Regions from separate parts of the Candidatus Sarcina troglodytae genome, predicted to be linked through region 2. Evidence: riboswitches for the same ligand, from Rfam matches in the RefSeq annotation. Region 2 holds a riboswitch; each other region holds the start of a gene.
The links. A riboswitch is a leader RNA that binds a small molecule or an ion and turns the genes downstream of it on or off. The one in region 2 is predicted to bind S-adenosylmethionine.
Positions count from the first base shown of each region.

Region 1 (6,313 bases), 350 kb from region 2:
GCCGAAGATAAACAAGAATTTGCTGTTGTAGATGGGACAGAAGATGATGATACTGTTCAAACATCATCAAATCCTAGTGAATTATTTATAAGTCCTATAACTAATGGTGTGGTAACAAGAAATTACGATATTACTCCAAGATTAAATGATGAAAAAACATCAGCGGTGGTATATAAAGGAGTGGATATTGAATCTAAAGTTGGCACTGATGTTAAATCAATAGCAAATGGAAAAGTTATAGATGCTGGAAAAGGTGATTCAAAAGAAGGGTTTTATGTAGTAGTACAACACAATGATGGCTTTATATCAAGTTATGGTAATTTAGCAGAAGATTTAGCAGTGGCTGTAGGGGATGAAGTAACTCAAGGAAGTATTTTAGGAAAAATAGGAAATACAATTCAAAATAATCCTAGTGATAGGGTATCTGAAGAATATTTATTATTTCATATGGAAAAATCTAAAGAGCCAATTAATCCGATAGAGTATATAAATGAGCTAAAAGTAGAATAATAAATAAATGAATATAGTCAGTCATTTTATGACTGACTATTAAATAATTAATATTTATTAAGGAGGTTTTTATGAAGGATTATATTGAAGAAAGAGTATTAGAAGTTGCTCAATATATAATAGATTCTAGAGCAACAATAAGGAAAACAGCTAGAGTATTTGGAGTAAGTAAAAGTACTATACATAAAGATATGACTGAAAGATTGCCTAAGATAAATCCATGTATAGCAGAAGAAGCTAAAAGCATATTAGATTTAAATAAAGCTGAGAGGCATATAAGAGGTGGTAAAGCAACAAAGCTGAAATATAAAGTGATAGAAGCTTAATACATTGATATAATTTTATATTTAACATATTGAATTTTAATTATATTATAAGCACAAGATTAAATACATGGTATTAATAAATTCTTTATGATAAGTAAAGTTTATATTTTTAATTACAAAGAATTTTTAAGGTGGTATGCATGGATAATTCCATTTCGAATAACCTTAGCCATTTCCATAATTAAATTTAATCTTATAGGTCTATTAGTAAACAATTCCAAACTATCTGAGGAGTCAACAATTCCTATTATAGAAGCATTGCCAACGCTTTGGAGGGTTTTACCTACACCTTTTCCTGGATGGATAGGCTCATCTCTAGTGTGAATTTCGCCTATGGCATTTGCATCACCTAAGCATGCATCAATTGCTATTATAGAAGCGGTGGGATAGTTATTAGATATTTCTTTTAACCTAGTATCTAAATTTAGAGCATGTATTGGAGAAGCAAGAGTGCCAAGTATAGGTAGAGGGAATAAAGCTTCTTCTAATAATGTTCCAACTAATGGTCCAAGTGCATCTCCGATACATTTATCTGTACCTATACAAACTATGATAGTGTCATTAGTAATGTAATCTTTTAAAAAATTAGCTATATTGTAATAACATAATGGCGAACTATAATTAACTTTTATTTTGCTCAAAGTGTCACCTCCCTCATAAATTTATATGAAATAAATAAAAAAAATATTAAATAAAAACAAGAGGTATTAAAAAGAATTATAAATAATTATATTTTTAAAGGAGACATTAGATGTGAAAAATAATAAAAAGGAAATATATTTAATAATTATTACTACTTTTTTTAGTGTAATAATTATGGTGTTTAGTTTTAGTATTAAGCAACCTAAAAGTTACATTGATGAGAAAATAGAAGAAAGCGAAGAAAATTATTTAGATAAAGATATAGCATTTAATAAAAATAAGGAGGAGTCTTTATTAAGTGAAAAAGATAATCAGATTTCTAAAAATAATGCTGATCAAGGGATAAATATAACTAATAAAAAAGAAGATATTTTAGAGGAAGATGAATTTTCAAGCATTTCTAATGAACATGTAGAGGTTATAGACGAAGAAAATTCACAGAAAATTATGCTTGTGGATAAAGATAAAGAAGAGAGGGTAGAAGAGGAAGTTGTACAAAGTGTATTTAAAACTGATAAAAACAGTATAATAAATAAAATATCAAGTATTGATAAATTAAAAATAATGAAAATGGCAAATAGTTTATCAGTAAATGATTATAGGAATCTTATAAATAATATCAAAAGGAATGATGAAGTGTTAGCTGCAACTGAAATATTTGAGCTATTAAAAAATAAATTATCAAAAAAACAGTATGATGAATTAGTTTTAATTTTGGATCCATATATAGATATAAAAATGATAGAAAATAAAATAAATGAAAAATAAAGAAAAACATATTAAATGAAAAAAATAAAGAGAAAAATGATAATAATTTAAAATAAAAAGAAAAAATGGCCTAAAAATAAGGTTGAAATAAACATAAATAACATATATACTAAGTCTTGTCGATTGGAGATGTTTCAAGAGAAAAAACAAAAAAGTTACGCTGGCATGGCTCAACGGTAGAGCAGCTGACTTGTAATCAGCAGGTTGTAGGTTCGATTCCTATTGCCAGCTCCAAAAATGTGGAGGAATTCCCGAGTGGCCAAAGGGGGCAGACTGTAAATCTGTTGTCAGTGACTTCGATGGTTCGAATCCATCTTCCTCCACCAATAAAAACAATAAGGTCGCATAGCTCAGCTGGGAGAGCATCTGCCTTACAAGCAGAGGGTCACAGGTTCGATCCCTGTTGTGACCACCATTAACTTAATATATGCTGGCATGGCTCAACGGTAGAGCAGCTGACTTGTAATCAGCAGGTTGTAGGTTCGATTCCTATTGCCAGCTCCAAATGTGGAGGAATTCCCGAGTGGCCAAAGGGGGCAGACTGTAAATCTGTTGTCAGTGACTTCGATGGTTCGAATCCATCTTCCTCCACCAATAAAAACAATAAGGTCGCATAGCTCAGCTGGGAGAGCATCTGCCTTACAAGCAGAGGGTCACAGGTTCGATCCCTGTTGTGACCACCATTAACTTAATATATGCTGGCATGGCTCAACGGTAGAGCAGCTGACTTGTAATCAGCAGGTTGTAGGTTCGATTCCTATTGCCAGCTCCAAATGTGGAGGAATTCCCGAGTGGCCAAAGGGGGCAGACTGTAAATCTGTTGTCAGTGACTTCGATGGTTCGAATCCATCTTCCTCCACCAAATAATAGGCACTATATTTTATGAAGATAGTGTCTATTTACATAGTTAAATGCATATACATATTAGAGTATATATAACTCTTATCAAGAGAGGTGGAGGGAAAAGGCCCTATGAAGCCCGGCAACCAGTGATTTACCAAGGTGCCAATTCCTGCAGTGTTTTATTGCAAGATAAGAGGAGCTTAGTGAATTCAAGTCTCTTCTTAAATTAAGTTGAGGCTTTTATTTTTAAATTTTTTAAGAAATTTAAAAAGGCTATTTAAGAAAGGAGTGAAAAAGAGGTTATTTTATATAACCCATAATTATGAGAAGATTATTTACATCAGAATCAGTAACAGAAGGGCATCCAGATAAAATTTGTGACCAAATATCAGATGCAGTTTTAGATGCTATAATAGCACAAGATCCAACAGCAAGAGTTGCTTGTGAAACAACAGTAACTACAGGGATGGTTATGATAATGGGAGAAATATCAACTAACTGTTATGTTGATATTCCTAAAGTAGCAAGAGAAACTATAAGAGAAATAGGATATGATAGAGCTAAATATGGTTTTGATTGCGATACTTGTTCAGTAATGACAACAATAGACGAACAATCAAATGATATAGCAATGGGTGTTGATGAAGCGTTAGAATCAAGAGAAGGTCAAAAAGATGATATTGAAGCTGTAGGGGCTGGAGATCAAGGTATGATGTTTGGTTTTGCGACTAATGAAACTGAAGAATTTATGCCTGCACCAATAGCTATGGCTCACAGATTATCAAGAAGATTAACTGAAGTTAGAAAAAATGGTACTTTACCTTATTTAAGACCAGATGGAAAAACTCAAGTTACAGTTGAATATGAAGATAATAAACCAGTAAGAATAGATGCTATAGTTATATCAACACAACATGGACCAGAAGTTTCTCAAGAACAAATAAGAGAAGATTTAATGGAACATGTAATAAAAGCTGTTATACCAGCAGAATTATTAGACGGTGAAACAAAATATTACATAAATCCAACTGGAAGATTTGTAATAGGTGGACCACAAGGGGATAGTGGATTAACAGGAAGAAAAATAATCGTTGATACTTATGGTGGATATGGAAGACACGGTGGTGGAGCTTTCTCAGGAAAAGATCCAACAAAGGTTGACAGATCAGCTGCATACGCTGCAAGATGGGTTGCTAAAAACTTAGTAGCTGCAGGAATTGCTGATAAATTAGAAATTCAATTAGCTTATGCAATTGGTGTTGCAAAGCCAGTATCAATAGTTGTAGATACTTTTGGAACAGGTAGAATATCAGACGATAAGATAGTTGAAATAGTTGAAAAAATATTTGACTTAAGACCAGGTGCTATAATAAAAGATTTAGAATTAAGAAGACCTATATACAGACAAACAGCAGCTTATGGACATTTCGGTAGAACTGATATAGATGCTCCATGGGAAAAATTAAACAAAGTAGAAGAGATAAAAAAATATCTTTAAGATATAAATGTTAAATAAGCATTCTTGTAATTTAATTACAAGAATGCTTATTTTCATATAAAGGAAAGTAGATTTTTTATTTTTTCAATTAATTTTTAACTTCATTTATTTATTAAAATAGTATATGAAAAATATTTTGATAAAATCATTGCAATTTAAACAAATTAAAATATGATATACTAATTATAGATTAAAGATAATAAATATTTGTAGGAGAACTGTTATGGAAGTATTAAGTGGTACAGTGGATAGTATTGTTTATAGAAGTGAGGAAAATGGATATACTATTGCTAAAATTAAAGATGATAATATTATTTATACGATAGTGGGAGAGATTCCTCATATAAGAGAAAGGCAATTATTAAAACTTTCAGGCACTTGGATTAATCATCCTAGTTTTGGGAAAGAGTTCAAAGTTGAAATTTGTGAGGAAATCATTCCAAGTTCTTCAAAAGATATAGAAAAATATTTATCATCAGGGGTAATACATGGTATTGGACCAATTACTGCTAAGAAAATAGTAAATAAATTTGGAGATAAAACATTAGAAATCTTAGATAACGATATAGATAAATTAAAAAATATAGATGGTATAGGAAATAAAAAATTTAAGATTATAAAAGAATCTTATGTAGAACAAAAAGAACTTAAGGATATATACATATTTTTTCAAAGTCATGGATTAACAATAAAGCAATGTATGAAAATTTACAAAAAATATGGGGTTATAGCCATTGATGTAATTAAAGAAAATCCATATAAACTTTGTGAAGATATTTTAGGAATTGGTTTTAAGATATCGGATAAAATAGCTAAATCAATAGGAATTGATATAGAATCACCTTTTAGAATACAAACTGGTATACAGTATATAATAAATGAATTTTGTATGGCTGGAAATACATATATGCCAAAGGATATACTTATAGAAAAATCAATTAAGATTTTGCAGGTTTCTAAAGAAATTATAGAAAAAAATATTTTAGATAGTGCTTTAGATAATAAAATAAAGGTTGAAAAAATATATGGAATTGAAGGTGTTTTTACTATACCGTATTATTACTGTGAACTTGGAATAACTAATAAAATATTAAGTTTAGCGATAAGTGATTTTGAACAGATAGATGAAAATGTAGAAAATTTAATTAAAAAGTTTGAAAAGAAAAATAATATTAATTTTGGAAAGGTTCAAAAAGAGGCTATTGAAGGTGCTTTTGAAAATGGTATAGAAATAATAACAGGAGGTCCAGGTACTGGTAAAACAACTATAATAAAATGTATAATAGATATATTTGAGAAATGTGGTTTTAGTGTAGCTTTAGGAGCGCCAACTGGAAGAGCTGCTAAAAGAATGAGTGAATCTACTGGTAGGGAAGCTAAAACGATACATAGAATGCTTGAAATGGGAATTAGAGATGATAAGGATTTTGCATTATTTTTAGAAGATGAAACTACATTAAAGGCAGATGTAATTATTATAGATGAAGCTTCAATGATAGATGTAATTGTTATGAATTCTCTTTTGAAAGCTATAAAAAGTGGAACAAGATTTATAATTGTAGGGGATATAGATCAATTACCATCAGTTGGCCCTGGAAATGTTTTGAGGGATTTAATAGAAAGTGATTTTACAAAGGTTGTGAGATTAGATGAAATTTATAGACAAGGCAAAGAAAGCATGATAGTTATAAATGCTCATAAAATTAATAAAGGAGAGATGCCAATT
Region 1 covers NZ_CP051754.1:1,922,086-1,928,398, reverse strand. Annotated here, with positions in the region: gene HH195_RS08835 (M23 family metallopeptidase) at 1-510, shown strand, start outside; gene spoIIID (sporulation transcriptional regulator SpoIIID) at 582-836, shown strand; gene yyaC (spore protease YyaC) at 950-1,477, opposite strand; gene HH195_RS08820 (hypothetical protein) at 1,590-2,246, shown strand; tRNA gene HH195_RS08815 (tRNA-Thr) at 2,406-2,480, shown strand; tRNA gene HH195_RS08810 (tRNA-Tyr) at 2,488-2,572, shown strand; tRNA gene HH195_RS08805 (tRNA-Val) at 2,586-2,661, shown strand; tRNA gene HH195_RS08800 (tRNA-Thr) at 2,676-2,750, shown strand; tRNA gene HH195_RS08795 (tRNA-Tyr) at 2,756-2,840, shown strand; tRNA gene HH195_RS08790 (tRNA-Val) at 2,854-2,929, shown strand; tRNA gene HH195_RS08785 (tRNA-Thr) at 2,944-3,018, shown strand; tRNA gene HH195_RS08780 (tRNA-Tyr) at 3,024-3,108, shown strand; SAM riboswitch class I at 3,186-3,285, shown strand; gene metK (methionine adenosyltransferase) at 3,412-4,587, shown strand; gene recD2 (SF1B family DNA helicase RecD2) at 4,811-6,313, shown strand, end outside.
Region 1: another riboswitch for S-adenosylmethionine. It lies ahead of metK (methionine adenosyltransferase); the one in region 2 lies ahead of HH195_RS10570 (amino acid permease).

Region 2 (6,313 bases):
GTTATGGCTACAAAAATATCATCAGATATGACAAGATTTATAATAGCTTGCGTTTCAGTAACACAACTTATATACCTTTCAGAAGTTGGAAGTGTAATTTTAGGTTCTAAAATACCTTTGAAACTTAAAGATTTGTTTATAATATTTTTAATGAGAACATTGATAACATTGCCTATAATAACTCTTATTGCTCATATATTATTTTAAAAAACAGTTAAACAAAATAAATTATTATAATCAAAAACTCCTAAATATTTTATACTTAGGAGTTTTTAAAATTTTATTTACCATTGTCTTTACTTATAATTTTAATCCAATTACTATAAATTTTAATAGCATCTTCTCGCCAACTAAAATCTATATCACTTTCTATGGAATTGTTTTTAAAATAATACTTTGGAATATTAATTTTTAATCCTTTATTTAAATCTCTTAAATACTCTTTCTTTAGCGTATCTTTATCATACTCTAAATGTCCTAAAATATAATAATCATTAAAGTTTCCCTTTAAAATATGTTCTTCATTTTCCTCTGTTATAGCCAAAAGTTCTAAACTATTGCTATTTTCTATATCTTGTCTATTCAAAGATGTGTACCTTGAATGAGGTGATTTAAAAGAATTATAAACATCTTTTAAAATATCATCTCTCTTTATAATCTTGTGTCTAAATACTCCAAATATTTTACTTCCCTTTAACTCTTTTCTTATGCCATAGAAATGATTCAAAGCAACTTGTGCCCCCCAACATATATAAAGCGAGTATTTTTTATTCTTTCTTATATAATCTAATATAGCATTTAATTCATCTATATAAGAAACATCTCTAAATTCTATTTTCTCTAATGGGGCTCCCGTTATTATAATCCCATCAAGCTTTTGTTTAATCTCATCGAAATCCTCATAATTTAATTGCATATATCTATAATTTTCATGTTCTGATTTATAAGTATTTATTTTTATAAAATGAATATTCAAATCCTCATCACAGTTATTTAAAAGTTTTACTATTTGAGCTTCTGTTTCACTTTTTTTAGGCATTAAATTAACTATTCCAATATGCTTTGCCCCATGTTTACATCCATTAAAATTTATACTTATATTTTCATCTTTTAATATCTCTATTGCTTGAAATTTTTTTGAAATATAAATGGTCATTTTAATATCCTACCTTATTTAAGGCTTGCTCAAAATCACATATTATATCATCTATATTTTCAATTCCTACCGAAACCCTAACTAAATCTTCTGATACACCTGAAATTTTAAGTTCTTCTTTTGATAATTGCCTATGTGTTGTACTAGCTGGATGTATTAAAGTTGTTCTAACATCTCCTAAATGAACAACCAAAGGAATTAATTTTAAACTACCTATAAGTTTTCTAGCAGATTTTACTCCTCCTTTTACACCAAATGTTAATATACCAGATGCTCCTTTTGGTAAATACTCTTTAGCTATCTTATAATCTTTATTACATTCTAAAAGAGGGTAATTAACCCATTCTACATTCTTATGAGTTTGTAAAAATTTAGCTAAGGCTAGAGCATTTTTACTATGTCTATCCATTCTTAAATGCAATGTTTCTAATCCTAGGTTAGTTAAAAAGGCATTATTAGGACTAATTGCATTCCCTAAATCTCTAAGAAGCGTTACCCTAAGCTTAACTATATACGCTGAATTTTTAAAAGTTTCCACATATTTTAACCCATGATAACTTGGATCTGGTTCTGTAAGCTCATTAAATTTTCCATTTTCCCAATCAAAATTACCTCCATCAATAATCACACCACCTAACGCTACCGAATGACCATCTATATATTTACTTGTAGAATGAACAATAATATTAGCTCCATATTTAAATGGATTAAACAGATACGGCGTTGCAGTTGTATTATCTATAATTAAAGGAATATTAGATATCTTTGCAACCTTTGAAAATTTTTCAAAATCAAATATATTAAGGCTAGGATTTCCTATGGTTTCACCAAATATAAGCTTAGTATTATCTTGAATCTTACTTAAAATTTCATCTTCACTATCATAAGGATCAACAAATGTTGTTTCTATTCCGAAAGTCTTTAATGTTACATTAAATAGATTAAAAGTTCCACCATAAACACTAGAAACTGAAACTACATGATCACCACTTTTACAAATATTTAAAACGGCTAATAGCACTGCTGACTGACCTGATGATACACAAACTGCACCAACTCCATCTTCAAGAGCTGTTAATTTTTCTTCTAGTGCAGCCACGGTTGGATTGCTTATTCTAGAATATATATGCCCATTTTCTTTTAAATCAAAAAGATTAGCCACCTGCTCTGCACTATCAAATCTATAAGATGTGCTTTGAACTATTGGTAACGTAACTGAATTTAACGTTTCACCATTATATCCACCTTTTATACATAATGTTTCTTTTTTCAAATTTTCTTTATTCATTATTAATTCCCCCTTAATACTACATTTTTTAGCAATAATCAATAATAATTAACTTATACATGATAAATAAAATTTTATTTTTCTATAAAATAAAAAACTATTTCTATATCTAAAAAGATAAAGAAATAGTTTAGTTACTAAATTAATGTACTCATAAACTACTTTTATCTCTCAAAAAAATAAATTCTTGCAGGATTTAGCACAATTCCAATATGATTATTGGCTGTTGCTAGGCTTCATAGGGCCAGTCCCTCCACCATTCTTGATAAAAGATTTTTTATTTATTTTTTAATTATATTTTTATAATATTTAATATTTATTTTATTTGTTACAACTTCTTAATATAATTTATAATAATATTTAAAGTAAAATATTCCTATTTATAAAAACTTTAATAATATTTTAATCTAACTAACCTTAGCTTCTACATTATTTGAAGTTGCTTTAATCTTTCTTCCTTTAAACACATAATAAATTATAAAAGGTAACACCATAGTTACTGCAAAACAAACAATTAATATTGTTGTATACTCTCCTATACTACCACTTTGAAGACCAGATGGTGGCAAGAAAGATATTATAAAGGCTATTACTGAAAATATTAAACCTATTATAGCTAAAATAAGTTTTACTACTATTCCCCCAGGTATTTCGTAAGCTCTCTTTAAATTTCTTTTCTTAAGTACAAGATTAATATATGCTAAGAAAAATAAAAAATATGCAGCAAGATAAACAATAACTGTTAATGTCATTGCCATAAAAAATGAAACATTAGAGCTTCCGCCTCCAAAAGTTAAAACTATTGCCCACATTGTAACAACAATTCCTTGAATTATTAAAAGTTTTGGTGCTACATCATTTTTATTTCTTTTAGCTAACCCCTTAGGAAATATTCCATATTCACCTGCAACAGAAAGTCCTCTAGTTGGTCCTACAATCCAAGAACTAACCTCTGCAATAGAACCAATCGCTAAGAAAATTATTATAATATCCACAAGCCATGAAAAATGCCCGAAGTGATTAATAAGTAGTGCAAAAGTTTGAAATACTCCTTCATTTAAGCTAAGAACTGATTTAGGGACAACTGCACCTACTGATATAGCTCCTATTGTATTTAAAATTATTGCTAAAAATAATAAAATAATTACTGCTATTGGGTAATCTCTTTTTGGATTTTTCATATCATTTACATGAGTTGCTGAAACTTCAACCGCCATATAAGATAACATAAATGACACTAATACAACCAATGAATTTATATTTGTAAAATTAGGTAAAAATGTCTTTGTACTTATGTCTATATCAATTGGATTTCCTGAAAATATGTACACTGCTGATAAAATAAATAAAATAAATGCTGGTATTAAAACACCACCTATAAATCCAATTCTAGCTATTTTAGCCGTATTTCTTATTCCACTTAATTGAATAAAAGTTACAGCCCAGAAAATTATAATTACTGCTAAAAATTTAAGTGTTGGATCTGAATTTAACGCTGTCCATCCAGTTACATATGCTATTGCACCCACAACATAATATATCATTGTTACTGCACCTATTGTAAAAACAACAAACTGAAAAAATATGTGAGCAAATCCCCATTTTTCACCTAAAGTATTTTTGGTCCAAGTAAAAACTCCACCCTCACTCCATCCTTCAACAGTTGCCATCTCTGCTGCACACAATACAACTGGTAAAAACCATAAAAATCCTCCAGCTAATAAATAAAACACAGCACTAAAGCCTGATGTTGCAAAGGTTGGATATTCATACAACTCTACAAGGATTGAACCTGTTATAAACAAAAATCCAAACATTGAAAGCTTCTTTTTATTCTCCAAACAAAAAACCTCCTCTTTCATTAACTTTCAAATCTAATTTTTAGAACAATCCATTGTTTAAAATATATAATTCAAAACATATTTTTTCTAAAGCAAAAAAACTACTTCTTTGCAAGACGACAAAGAAATAGTTTCTATCTTAACTAAAAATTATTAACTAATTTAACTAAATTCTCTCTCATCTCTCAAGAAAATACATTCTTGCAGGATTTAGCACAATTCCAATACGATTTATTGGCTGTTGCTAGGTTTCACAGGGCCAGTCCCTCCACCGTTCTTGATAAAAGACTTATTCATTAATATTTAATTTTAAACTTATTATACTCTTTATAATAAATTTCTTCAACCATAAAAAACATTAAAATATTTCTAAAAACTCATTATATGTTTCTTTAACTCTCCAATAATCATTGTTATTCTCTAAAATTAATGTATAATCAGTACCATTATATATATATTGAACAATTAAGTTATCGTTAGCATTACGTCTCATACCTGTATTATTTTTTTTATTAATAGAAACAATATTAGCATTTAAAGGTAAAAAATTTATAGCTATATTTAAAAGTGAGACATCTGAACACATAATATCACCTTATATAATAATTATCACATAAATATAATATTAAGGCTTAAAATGTTTAGTTCCTTTAATATCCTAATTCTTCATTTAAAAATATAACATGAATTCTTCCTGGAATAGGTCTTTTAATAACAGTATATTCCCTACACATTCTTTCTGGACTCTTACAATCCATACAGTATCCAACCTTTGCACAAGGTGTTTTTCTATTTAATCTTTTGCCATTAGCAGGTGCTGCAATTCTTTCAACCCTAGATTTTGCTTCATTTAAATCCTTAACAATTTTATTAACTCCAGCTATAACTATTACCTTATCCGGTCCATAAATCATAGCGGCAACTCTATTACCATTACCATCTACATTGTAAAGTTCTCCATCTTCTGTTATAGCATTAGAACCTGTTATATATCCATCACAAGAAAAAGCTTTTCTATAAATATCTTTTCTCTCTTCCTCAGTTAAATTTTCTTTATATCTATCATAATACTCAAATCTTCCACTCTTTAAATGATCAACAATTCCTACCTCAAAAGCAGTCATAGTGCCACCTAAAGTTACAGAACTTCCCTCTTTTAATATCTCATCAATTTTATTTATAAGACTTTCTTTATCAGAAACTAAACAAGCTTCCATCCCATTATCATTTAAAGCCTTTATAGTCTTTTCAATTCTAATTTCATTTAACCATTTAATATCATCATTCATAATCATTTCCTCCACACATCTATATACTTTATAACAAATAATAAATCTTATATATTATTCATTATAGAATGAATTACATATATATACAACTTTATCTACCTAGTCATTAATTTTTATGTACTTATTGTTAACTTTTATATCAAATTATTCCATTAATTCTATATTATATATATAATTATATTTGCATACTTATTAACATATTAAAAAATCGGGGGTATATTAATGGAATTTTTAAAAGCCATAATACTAGGAATTGTACAAGGTATAACCGAGTGGCTTCCTGTAAGTAGTACAGGACATATGATATTAGTTGATGAATTTATAAAACTTGACTTTTCTCAAGTATTTATCAGCACATTTTTTGTTGTAATTCAATTTGGTTCTATCCTTGCAGTATTGTTTTTATATTTTAAAAAGCTAAATCCCTTTGACCCATCAAAAACAAAAATGCAAAGGGAAGACACTATAAGCCTTTGGCTTAAAGTTATAATTGCAGTTATTCCATCTGGAATAATTGGACTTTTATTTGATGACAAAATAGAAGAAATATTTTTTAACCCAACAACTGTAGCAATAATGCTTATAGTATATGGAGTTATCTTTATAATCTTAGAAAGCAGAAATAAAAAACCTAAAATTGAAACATTTTCACAATTAACTTATAAAACAGCTATTTTTATAGGATGTTTTCAAGTATTGGCCCTAATTCCTGGAACATCAAGGTCTGGTGCTACAATAA
Region 2 covers NZ_CP051754.1:2,270,616-2,276,928, forward strand. Annotated here, with positions in the region: gene HH195_RS10555 (YjiH family protein) at 1-207, shown strand, start outside; gene HH195_RS10560 (homoserine O-acetyltransferase/O-succinyltransferase family protein) at 281-1,156, opposite strand; gene HH195_RS10565 (O-acetylhomoserine aminocarboxypropyltransferase/cysteine synthase family protein) at 1,158-2,444, opposite strand; SAM riboswitch class I at 2,606-2,716, opposite strand; gene HH195_RS10570 (amino acid permease) at 2,852-4,285, opposite strand; SAM riboswitch class I at 4,461-4,572, opposite strand; gene HH195_RS10575 (hypothetical protein) at 4,644-4,871, opposite strand; gene HH195_RS10580 (lactate utilization protein) at 4,936-5,574, opposite strand; gene HH195_RS10585 (undecaprenyl-diphosphate phosphatase) at 5,797-6,313, shown strand, end outside.

Region 3 (6,313 bases), 820 kb from region 2:
AATCTAGTCCTCTTCCTAAAGCTAAACTTAAAAATGTTTCATTTATAAGAAATCTGTTTGGAAGACCAAAAGATATATTTGAAACTCCTAAAATGGTTTTAACTCCAAGCTTTTCTTTTATCATTGTTATGGATTTTAATGTTTCAAAAACTTCTTTTTGTTGAGCTGAAGCTGTTAAAACTAAACAATCTATAAATATATTTTCTTTACATATTCCATATTCTTGAGCCCTGTTTATTATCTTTCTTGCTATTTTAAATCTTTCTTCACAAGTGCTTGGTATCCCTTTTTCATCTAAAGTAAGCCCAACTACACATGCGCCATACTTTTTAACTATAGGCAATATATTATCTAATACTTTATCTTCACCATTTATAGAATTCACTATAGCTTTTCCATTATAGTATCTTAATGCCATCTCTATAACATTTTTATCTGTTGAATCTATCTGAAGAGGCACATCTAGAATTTCTTGTATACCTAAAATAACATTTTTCATAACTTTTTCTTCATCTATATTAGGCAACCCAACATTGATATCTAAAATATCTGCCCCTCCCTCAACTTGTTCTATAGCTTGTTTTAATATATAATTTAAATCATTGTTTTTCAAAGCTTCCTTAAACAATTTTTTACCTGTTGGATTTATTCTCTCACCAACTACTTTAACACCATCTATTTCCACAAATTTAGAAGGAGTACATACAGCACATATATTTCTTTTCTCTCTTTTTTTAATATTTTTCTCTTGTATTTTTTCTCTAACGGTTGCAATATATTCTGGAGTAGTTCCACAGCATCCTCCTAAAATATCCGCACCTAAACTTAAAAATTCAACCATATAATTTGAAAATTCATTTTTATCTATATCATAAATTGCTACCTCTCTATTCATTTTTGGAAGACCAGCATTTGGCTGCACTATAACTTTTTTATTCGCAACCTTTAATATTCTCTGTATTATAGGCTTTATTTCTTTTGGTCCTAAGGAACAATTTACACCAATTGCATCTACTCCTAAGCCTTCTAAAGTTATAACCATACTCTCAGGAGTACACCCTGTAAATGTCCTTTCGTTTTCTTCAAAGCTCATTGTACAAAATACGGGAAGATTACTATTTTCTTTTGCTGCTAAAACAGCCGCTTTTGCTTCATATAAATCCGTCATGGTTTCTATTAATATAATATCTGCACCAGATTTCACACCTTGAAGTATTTGCCTTTTAAATATCTCATATGCTCTATCAAAACTTAATGTTCCCATTGGTTCTAAAAGTTGCCCTATAGGTCCTATATCTAATGCAATTTTTACATTTCTGTCTGCAACCGCTTCTTTAGCAATATTTACAGCACTATCTATTATTTCCTCTACTGTGTATCCATATTTTTTAAGTTTAAGCTCATTTGCTCCAAAAGTATTGGTTGTTATAATATTAGCCCCTGCATTTATATATTCTTTATGAATATCACAAATTATATCTTTTTCACTTATATTAAAGCACTCTACTCCATTTTCAAGGCTTAAACCTTTTTTTTGAATCATAGTTCCCATTGCACCATCAAATAGTATTATTTCCACAGATATCACCCTTTCTCTTGTATAAACAATCTTTATTTTTTAAGCAAACAGCACATTTTTGTATTTGTTTTTCTATATTCTCTTTTGATATCCCAATTATTGCTGTAACTGATTTTCTGGGTATTAAAATATTATTTTCTGAACATGTAAGCCCTATTTCTTTTGGGCAATTTAAAAGATTTATAAAATTACTTTGAATCTCTATTGGTAAATCTCCATAACCTGGACTATACCTTGTTGTTATAAATCTATTTTCTCTTTTCATATCATTTTTTATTGCTTCTTCTAATGAATCACAAACTTCTTCAATAGCAGTTGTTCCACAACAATCTATAATAATTGATTGTGATAAAGACTTCTTTTCATAAAGTCTAAATAATTTTTCAAAATCATTTCCTAATGTTGTTGCTATTAAAAAACATTCATCACATAATCTTAAATGTTTCTCTATGTCTTTTCCCATTAAAATAAAATTCGTCCCTTTTAATAATATTCCTTCTTCTACCCTTACTATTTTATATCTTTTAATTACATATCTTAAATGTATATAATTCTTTACTAATTGTTTTATTGTCTTAATATCATCCTTTATTTGTTCATCTAATATTTGTCCACCATATCCTAAATATCTTAAAATCTCAATTGTATTTATTTTAATTTCTTCCAAATTCATCTATACTCCTTTTATTTATGCAACTTACTATTGATGATATATTCTTTATTATACTTTTAGCAACTATTGGATTGTTCATAGTATATATATGAACTCCTTTAACTCCTGAAGACACTAAATCTATTATTTGTTCCACTGAATAGGCTATTCCAGCATCTCTTAATGCTATAGCATCATATTCATATTTATCTACTATTTTCATAAATTTTTTAGGAAAAGTAGCACCACATAAAGAAATTATCCTCTCTATCTGTTTTTTATTTACAACAGGCATAACACCAGATTGTATAGGAACATCTATATTCGCACTATAAACCTTGTCTAAAAAATTATAAAATATATTATTATCAAAAAATAATTGCGATACTAAATTATTAACTCCACAATCAACTTTCAATTTCAAATTTCTTATATCTTCATCTAAAGTAATACACGCTGGATGTCCTTCTGGATAACAAGCACCTGCAATATTAAAATCATTATACATTTTCACATAAGAAATTAAATCACTTGCATATTTAAAATCACCACAAGTACAATTTCCTGTAACATCTCCCCTAAGAGCTAATATATTTTCAATATTGTTATTTTTTAATAATTTTAAAATCTTATCTATATCTTTTTTAGTTGATTTTATACATGTTAAATGTGCAACTGATTCTATATTATACTCATTCTTTACTTTACTAGCTAAATCTATTGTTTTATTATTAATAAACGATCCTCCAGCACCATAGGTTACACTTATATAATCTGGATTTAAAATTTTTAACTCATCTAATGTATTATATATTTTGTTCACATCACCATTAGGTTTTGGTGGAAATATTTCAAAAGATATTACGACCTCTTTTTTATTAAAAATTTCACTAATTCTCAATTACTAATCCCCCCTAAAATAAAAACGCCTAAGAGAAATATCCTAGACGTTTATACAAATACAGTATATACATAAAATATCTCTTATCTTTCAGTAAAAACTGCAGGATTTAGCACCATAAAATTGGTTGCTGGGCTTCATAGGGCCAGTCCCTCCACCACTCTTGATAAGTATATTAAATTGATTTTTATTTATCATTCTTTAATTGTTAAATTTTAAAAAAATTTAAATAAGTTTATTTATATTTATATGCTAAAACTTTATTAAATAGAACTTTTAATAGTTAATATAGTTGTTGTTTCATGACATTTATAATATGCTATAATTATATTGTCATTATCTAAATTATTATAAATTTTAATATTATATTACTTATAAGGAGGTGAATCCGTTAATATATAAACTTAAAATAAAGTTTATATGATTTAAAACGGATTAATAATGTTTAGATCATTTAAATGGTATATACTAGGATACGTAGGAACGTTAGTTGCTTTTATTCCTAAAGAAAAGGAAGCTCAAAAACTACTTGCTGAAGGGAAAATAGATGAGATGAATAATATAGTTTGTCTAGGCACAAGAACTATATCACAAAAACTAATAAAACTTTCCGATTCAACTGTAAATGTTCATGGGCTTGAAAATATTCCTGAAGGTCCTGTCTTATTTGTCTCTAATCACCAAAGCAATATGGATATTGCTATAATTTGTGGATTTATAGACAAACCTAAAGGTTTTATTGCTAAAAAAGAATTAAAAAAATTACCTTTAATAAATAAATGGATAACCCTAGCAGGTTCTATATACTTAGACAGAGAAAACCCTAGAAAGTCTATGGAAGGAATATTAGAAGGTATTAAAACTTTAAAAAATGGACACTCTCTAGTAGTTTTTCCTGAAGGTACTAGAAGTCGTGGCGATAAAATGGGGGAATTTAAATCTGGAAGCTTTAAATTAGCAACTAAATCTAAAGTTCCTATAGTTCCTCTTACAATTGATGGGACTTATAGAGTTATGGAAGCTAACAAAATACTAATTAAACCTAGTAATATAAACTTCTATGTTCACAAGCCTATATACACAGACAAACTTTCTAAAGAAGAAATTACAAAATTACCAGAAACAGTTGAACATATCATACGAAGCAAACTCCCAAATAAAGGAGAGTAATTATAGTTGATTTAATATTTTTGATAAAATATTAAATATATCTTGTTTATTTTGCATTATACAAAAATAAGAGCTATAAAAAATTATAGCTCTTATATGTTAAAACAAATTATCTTCTATTTTGTTGCTTTCTTGCTCTTCTGCATTCTGGACATCTTACTGGATCATTATCAAATCCTTTTTCTTTGTAAAATGCTTGTTCTCCCTCTGTGAATATAAATTCTTTTCCACAGTCTTTGCATACGATTGTTTTATCTGCCATTTTCTATTCCTCCAATTAGAAAGATAAATAACTATTAACAAACTCTCTAAAATGGAGAAATTCATTAATTAATTAAAATCTTTATTTATTTTATTGTTATTTTAGCACAGTATTTATATGTTTTCAATAAGTTTTATTAAATTTTAGCAAAAAAATATTTACGTTTTCATAAAATAAAATTTCTTTAAAAAGACACTTTAATATATCTTAATTTAATTTCAAACCATTAAAGTGCCTAATTATTTTTTAATTATTTTTTATAACAATATTGTTTCCATCTGTATCTACTATTATAACAGAGTTATCTTTTATCTCTCCAGCTATTATTTTTTTTGCAATATCTGTTTCTAAAACATTTCCTATAAACCTTTTAAGTGGTCTTGCTCCATAAACTGGGTCATACCCTTGCTTAGCTAAAATTTCTTTAGCAGAATCTGTTACATTCATGTCAATATTTCTATGTTTTAATCGTTTTTTAACATCTTTTAAGAATATATCAATTATCTTTTTAATTCCTTCAAGATTTAATGGCTTAAACATTATAATGTCATCAACCCTATTTAAAAATTCAGGCTTAAACCTTAATTTCATTTCATTCATTACAGCATCTCTTGCCTCTTTAGATATTTCACCATTTTCATTGTTTTCTAGAAGATAGTTACTACCAATATTTGATGTCATAATTATTATTGTATTTTTAAAATCCACGGTTTTACCTTTATTATCAGTAAGTCTTCCATCATCTAATATTTGTAAAAACATATTAAATACATCTTCATGAGCTTTTTCTATTTCATCAAACAATATAACAGAATATGGTTGTCTTCTAACTGCTTCAGTTAATTGACCACCTTCTTCATATCCAATATATCCTGGAGGAGGTCCAACAAGTCTAGATACAGCATGTTTTTCCATATATTCTGACATATCTATTCTTATTATATTATCCTCACTATCAAAAAGATTTCTAGCTAAAGTTTTGGCAAGTTCTGTTTTACCAACTCCTGTAGGTCCTAAGAATATAAAAGAACCTATTGGTTTATTTTCATCTTTAAGTCCAGCCCTTGCCCTTATAACAGCATTAGCTACAGCTTCTGTTGCCTCTTCTTGACCTATTACTCTCATTTTTAATTCTTCTTCAAGTCTTAAAAGTTTCTCTCTTTCACCTTCAACTAGTCTAGTTACAGGAATTCCAGTCCATTTAGAAACTATTTGAGAAATTTCTTCTTCTGTTATTTCTTCTTTAAGCATGGAAGTATCGTGATTTTGTTCCATATCAGCTTCTTTTTCTTTTATTTTAGCTTCAATTTCTGGAATTCTACCATATTTAATCTCTGCTACCTTATTTAAATCATATTGTCTTTCATATTCTTCTGCCATACCTCTTAAAGTGTCAAGCTCAGATTTTAAATTTTTAATTTCAGTTATTTGAGATTTTTCCTTTTCATATTTAGCAGTCATCTCGTTATTTTTTTCTTTAAGAACTGCTAACTCTTTCTCTAAATCCTCTAATTTAATCTTAGAAACTTCATCATCTTCCATGGACAATGCTTCTTTTTCTGTTTCAAGTGTCAAAAGTTTTCTTCTTATTCTATCAAGTTCTGTAGGTAGTGAATCTATTTCTGATCTTACCATAGCACCAGCTTCATCAATTAAATCTATCGCTTTATCTGGTAGATACCTATCTTGAATATATCTATCTGAAAGTGTTGCTGCTGCAACTATTGCAGAATCATGAATTCTTATACC
Region 3 covers NZ_CP051754.1:1,453,286-1,459,598, forward strand. Annotated here, with positions in the region: gene HH195_RS06515 (homocysteine S-methyltransferase family protein) at 1-1,552, opposite strand, end outside; gene HH195_RS06520 (vitamin B12 dependent-methionine synthase activation domain-containing protein) at 1,560-2,252, opposite strand; gene metF (methylenetetrahydrofolate reductase [NAD(P)H]) at 2,233-3,132, opposite strand; SAM riboswitch class I at 3,213-3,305, opposite strand; gene HH195_RS06530 (lysophospholipid acyltransferase family protein) at 3,574-4,302, shown strand; gene HH195_RS06535 (zinc-ribbon domain-containing protein) at 4,412-4,564, opposite strand; gene clpB (ATP-dependent chaperone ClpB) at 4,811-6,313, opposite strand, start outside.
Region 3: another riboswitch for S-adenosylmethionine. It lies ahead of metF (methylenetetrahydrofolate reductase [NAD(P)H]); the one in region 2 lies ahead of HH195_RS10570 (amino acid permease).

Region 4 (6,313 bases), 250 kb from region 2:
GCATATATATGAGTTACCATATGTAAATTATACGTGGGTTCGTATAATTGGAAAACAAATGGGTGTTGGTGGAGATGATAGTTGGGGAGCTCCGGTTCATAATGAATATCTAATTCCATCAAATGAGGATATAGAGTATACATTTACTATTTCAAAAATATAAAAAAGATTTAATTTAGTTTGTTTAAACAGTTATTGATTTTAGGTAAATATGAGATATTTTTAGAGTTAAAATATTTTTCATTTTTATTTAAAATCAATACTGTTATTTTAAAGTAGAGAGTTAAAATTTTAATCATTTAATTAGATGCAGATAAGGTGTAAGAATGAAAGTTAATTTATTTTTATACTTGCAAATACTATAGTTATTTGATAAAATATAAATAAGATGCAGATGTGGCGGAATTGGCAGACGCACTAGACTTAGGATCTAGCGCCTTTGGCGTGGGGGTTCGACTCCCTTCATCTGCACCAATTTTAAATTAATATGCGGAAGTGACTCAATGGTAGAGTGTCACCTTGCCAAGGTGAAAGTTGCGGGTTCGAGTCCCGTCTTCCGCTCCAATTTATAAGAGTAGTTTTATAACTACTTTTTTATTTTTTAATAAAAAAATTTTAACAATTAAAGTGTTAATGATTATAAATGTGAAAACAATTCTTCAATTAATAAATCTTCTATATATTCTTTAGAATATTTTTTTCTACCCATAAGTTCAAATATTATATCCTTAGACATATAACCTTCTTTATATAATTTCAAATTCTTACTAAGTTTTTTCAATTGGTTTTTTTTAATATGAGTTAGTTCGTATATTTCATCTAGTGAGTAAAATTCTTTTTTTAGAGTTGATTCTAGGGCTATTTGCATTTCTAATTTATAGTTTAAATCTACAAATTTATTTTTGTGAGGTCCATTTTTACCCCTATGATGGTTTGGACATAAATATTTATAATTTAATTTAAAGTCTAACCCACCTTCGCTTCTATGAACTATATGATGGATATCACCATCTTTTTTGCATATTTCACAAGAATAACTCAAATAATCACCTCTAAATAAATATAAAAAATAAATATATATATAAACTATCATAAAGAATAAACTGAATCAATAAATTATTATAATTAATAGAAATAATTAAAGGTGTTTTTATTAAGTTTATGGAAGTAAATAGTGATTTTATTATATATAGGGGGAGAGTTTGTGAAAAATTATAATTCTATATCTTATTGGGAGCCTTTTATACGAAAGAATAAAACTTTAAGAGAACGGGTGTTTAGATATGACTATATAACAGATAAAACTATATATCTCCATTATACTATTTTCACTAAAAAATCTGGGGTAGAAAGTGGATGGGTGCCTGCTCCAAATATAGATGCTTTTTTGGGATATGTACAGTATTGCTTTTTGCCACAAGCTTATTATATGTGGATTTATGGAAGAGAAAAAACTATTACTAAAATTCCGATAGCAACAGTAGATTCTATACTTAATGATGCGGTGATAAAGAATAAAGTTACAGATGATGAAAGAAAATATATAGAAGACGATATAAAGGAAATTAAAAATTTATGGAGATTTAAAAATGAAGATTGTCATAGAAAAATTATAAGTTTTTGTAGTAAATTTAACTCTAATTGGATAGGTGATGCTAATTCGTTTTTATATATGAAAGCATTTTTTAGTTCTAAGGAATTAGGTGAATTTGTTATAAAAACGATTTCTCAGACGAATTATACGAAATGTTTTAAACAAGAAACGTCTATGACTAGAGATGAATGGTTAAATTTTTGTGAGCAGGCAAGTAAGGATAGGCAAAAAGGAGAACAGTTAAAGCAATATTTATTCAAAGAACTAAAGGAAATAATTTAATATTTATCATGTTGTATATATAAAATAAAAATAATAAAATGTATTGACAAGATAAATTACATGTTATATAATTTATCTTGTCGTTGAAAAACGTACAAGCAAAAACGTGTATCTTTAGCTCAGCTGGATAGAGCAACGCCCTTCTAAGGCGTGGGCCTGGGGTTCGAATCCCTAAAGGTACACCATTTTGGGATATCGCCAAGCGGTAAGGCAACGGACTTTGACTCCGTTACTCGTAGGTTCGAATCCTGCTATCCCAGCCATGCGGGTGTAGTTCAATGGTAGAATGTCAGCCTTCCAAGCTGAACACCCGGGTTCGATTCCCGGTACCCGCTCCATTAAAATTAAAAACAGTTTTGTGCATTATTAGCTCAGTTGGTAGAGCACCTGACTCTTAATCAGGGTGTCCAGGGTTCGATCCCCTGATGATGCACCATATGCGGGTGTAGTTCAATGGTAGAATGTCAGCCTTCCAAGCTGAACACCTGAGTTCGATTCTCAGTACCCGCTCCATTAAAAATTAAAAACAGTTTTGTGCATTATTAGCTCAGTTGGTAGAGCACCTGACTCTTAATCAGGGTGTCCAGGGTTCGATCCCCTGATGATGCACCATATGCGGGTGTAGTTCAATGGTAGAATGTCAGCCTTCCAAGCTGAACACCTGAGTTCGATTCTCAGTACCCGCTCCAAATAAAGAACAGTTTGATAAGCTATTATCAAACTGTTTTTGTTATATAAAAATGAAAATATGTAAGAAAGGATTGTCTAAAATAAGGCTAGAGTAAAAAATATGAATTATATAAAAAGAATTGCAGCCATACATGATATGTCCTGTTTTGGGAAAGCATCATTAACTACAATAATACCTATTTTATCTGTTATGGGAAATGAAGTTTGTCCTATGCCAACGGCTATTTTATCTACACATACAGGTGGGTTTGGCAAACCGGCTTTTGTTGATTTGAGTGATTTTATGCAAGAGGCTAAAAAACATTGGGAAGGTTTAGAAATAAATTTTCAATGTATTTATAGTGGGTATTTAGGAAACTCTAATCAAGTTAATTTTGTAATTGATTTTATAAGAAGTTTTAAAAAAAATGATACACTTGTAGTTGTTGATCCTGTTATGGGGGATAATGGGAAACTTTATATTGGAATAGATACTAAGATGGTAGAAAGTATGAAAAAGCTTATAGCATTTTCTGATATTATAACACCTAATATAACAGAGGCTTGTTTTTTACTTGGAAAAGAATATAAAGAGTTTTTCACAAATGAAGAAGTTGAAGAATATGCTATAGAACTTAGTAAGTTAGGGATAAAAAAAGTTATCATAACTAGTGTAGTAAATGAGTATAATAAGGAGTATATAAATACTATAGCTTATGATAAAGAAGAAAGGAAGATTATTAAAATAAAAAACAAAAGGATAAATGCTTCTTACTCTGGAACTGGGGATGCATTTACTTCGATTGTAATAGGCTCAATGATGCAAAACAAATCTTTTGAGGAATCTGTAAAAAAAGCTTGTGATTTTCTACAAAAAGTAATTAAAAATAGTTCTAAACTTGATTATCCTAAAAATCAAGGGATAATTTTAGAAAAATTTTTAAAGGATATTTAGAAAAAAATTTAATAAAATGTAGAAAATATATATAAATTTATGATTGACAAATTTTATAATAGATGTTAATATAAATAAAAATCGAATAATTCTTATCAAGAGAGGCGGAGGGACTGGCCCTGTGAAGCCCAGCAACCAATATTATTAATTTGCTTTTAATAAGTGTATTTAGGCTTTTATTAGTAATATTAAAATATAGTGGTGCTAATTCCTGCAGATTTAACTGAGAGATAAGTGATAAACACGTATATGTAGCTTCTGTCTAAATCGGCAGAAGTTTTTTTATTTTATAAATGCTATTATAAGGTTTGAAACTTTATTAACTTAGGTTTACTGCTTTTAAGATTATTTGGTTTAATTATTTTAGGGAGTGATTTTAAATGGAAAAAAGTAAGGGAAATGCCTTAGCATTATTGCCATTAATTCTTTTTATGGCTATATATTTAGGAGGAGGTATATTATTAAATGATTTTTATGCTATGTCTGTTTTGGTTCCAGGAATAATTGCAGCAGTTGTAGCTATTTTCATGAATAGAAAAAAAGGTTTTAATAATAGTTTAGAAACATTTTGCAAGGGGGCTGGACATTTAGATATTATCTTAATGGTGTTTATATTTATTTTAGCTGGAATTTTTGCTCAAGTTGCAAAATCAATGGGTGCTGTTGAAGCTACAGTAAATTTAGGGCTTACAGTTATTCCAAGCAATATCTTAGTTGCAGGGATATTTGTTATTTCGGCTTTCATTGCCATATCTTTAGGTACATCTATGGGAACAATCGCGGCTGTTGCTCCAATAGCTGTTGAAATAGCGGCTAAAACAGGACTTGCTACTCCTTTAATAGTTGGTGCAGTAGTTGGAGGAGCTATGTTTGGAGATAACCTATCAATGATTTCTGATACAACAATTGCGGCAACAAAAACTCAAGGTTGTGAAATGAAGGATAAATTTAAAACTAATTTTAAAGTTGTTTTACCTGCAGCTATTATAGCTATTATAGTTTATATTGTTTTAGGAAATGGGGCGCAAGTTGCATCTGCTTCTTATGATTACAATCTTATAAAAGTTATACCTTATTTAGGTATTTTAGTAGCAGCATTGTTAGGTGTTAATGTAATAATGGTGTTAACAGGTGGAATTGTATTAGCTTCAGGAATAGGCTTTTTAACAAATTCTTTAACTGTAAATACATTTTTAGATTCTGTATCTTCTGGTATATCAGGAATGAGTGAGACAATTATAATTGCTCTTTTAATAGGAGGTATAGTAAATGTAGTTAAAGAAAATGGTGGAATAGATTTTATATTAAATTTAATAACAAGCAGAATAAAAACAAAAACTGGAGCAGAACTTGGAATTGGAGCTTTAGTTGGAATTGTTGATGCGTGTACAGCTAACAATACAATAGCAATAGTTACGGTAGGTCCAATAGCTAAAAATATATCCAATAAATATGGGTTAGAATCTACAAGAATTGCAGGGATACTAGATATGTTCTCTTGTGCAATGCAAGGAGTTATACCATATGGAGCACAACTTTTATCAGCAGCAGCAATAGCTTCTGTATCCCCAATAGAAATAATGAAATATCTTTTCTATCCATATTTAATGGGGATTTGTGCAGTGATATTTATTACTGTATTTAAATCAAGAAGTAAGGCAAGTGTTCTTAAAAAAGAGTTAGCATAAAACAAAAAAGGGGTTGTATCAAATGTTTGATATAATCCCTTTTTTATTTTAAAATAATGTGCTAAAAAGTAAAAATTTTTACTTTGCAATATATTATTTTAATATTAAAGGTTAAGGAATTATTATTTTTTTAGTAAAAGACAGATACTTTGTGAAGAAATACCTTCTTTTTTACCAGTAAACCCTAAACCCTCTTCTGTTGTTGCTTTTACATTTATTTGATTCATACCTATATTAAGAGCATTTGATATATTCTCTCTCATGGTGGTTATGTGAGGCGCCATTTTAGGTGCTTGTGCAATAATTGTAGAATCTATGTTTAATATTTCAAAGTTATTTTTTTTAAGTAATTCACCTACATAAGTTAATAGCTTTATGCTACTTATTCCTTTATACTTTTCGTCAGTATCTGGAAAATGCTTACCTATGTCTCCTAGGGCGGCTGCACCTAAAAGACTATCCATAATTGCATGAAGTAAGACATCAGCATCTGAATGTCCTAAAAGCCCTTTGTCATAAGGAATATTAACACCGCCAATTATTAAATCTCTATTTTCTGTAAGTTTATGAACATCATAGCCCATTCCTATTCTCAAAAAAATCACCTCTTTTAAAATTTTACATTATTTCAATTTTCAAGAACTTAATATAAATGTATAATATAAATATATAATATTAATTTAATTTTAGAAAGGGAGAATTTTATGTTTTATGTATAAATTAAAAAACGTGATTGGTATTACTTTTATGGGTATAGGTATTTTGTTAATTTCAGTTACTATTTTTATGAAATATGATACTTATAAAAGACAACAGGATAGTTTAGAAAGTTTTAAAAATTTAAATTTTTATGATGAAGATGATGAGCAAGTTGAGATAGAGAATAATGTGGATAAGCCTATGGCGGTTTTAAATATACCAAAAATAAATTTGGAGATAGCTGTAGTTGAGGGGGTAGAAAAAGAAAATATAAAATATCTTGTGGGGCATTTTAAAGATAGTGTTATGCCAGGTGAGGTAGGTAATTTATGTATTGCAGGGCACAGAACGTCTAATTATGGTCAACCATTTAAAGAAATAGATAAATTGGAAAATGGAGATGAAATTATATTTACTTATAAAAAT
Region 4 covers NZ_CP051754.1:2,022,148-2,028,460, reverse strand. Annotated here, with positions in the region: gene lacZ (beta-galactosidase, LacZ type) at 1-163, shown strand, start outside; tRNA gene HH195_RS09410 (tRNA-Leu) at 391-474, shown strand; tRNA gene HH195_RS09405 (tRNA-Gly) at 490-564, shown strand; gene HH195_RS09400 (HNH endonuclease signature motif containing protein) at 638-1,042, opposite strand; gene HH195_RS09395 (hypothetical protein) at 1,205-1,876, shown strand; tRNA gene HH195_RS09390 (tRNA-Arg) at 1,985-2,061, shown strand; tRNA gene HH195_RS09385 (tRNA-Gln) at 2,065-2,139, shown strand; tRNA gene HH195_RS09380 (tRNA-Gly) at 2,141-2,214, shown strand; tRNA gene HH195_RS09375 (tRNA-Lys) at 2,237-2,312, shown strand; tRNA gene HH195_RS09370 (tRNA-Gly) at 2,316-2,389, shown strand; tRNA gene HH195_RS09365 (tRNA-Lys) at 2,413-2,488, shown strand; tRNA gene HH195_RS09360 (tRNA-Gly) at 2,492-2,565, shown strand; gene HH195_RS09355 (pyridoxamine kinase) at 2,667-3,500, shown strand; SAM riboswitch class I at 3,590-3,737, shown strand; gene HH195_RS09350 (Na+/H+ antiporter NhaC family protein) at 3,881-5,188, shown strand; gene ispF (2-C-methyl-D-erythritol 2,4-cyclodiphosphate synthase) at 5,311-5,784, opposite strand; gene HH195_RS09340 (class D sortase) at 5,900-6,313, shown strand, end outside.
Region 4: another riboswitch for S-adenosylmethionine. It lies ahead of HH195_RS09350 (Na+/H+ antiporter NhaC family protein); the one in region 2 lies ahead of HH195_RS10570 (amino acid permease).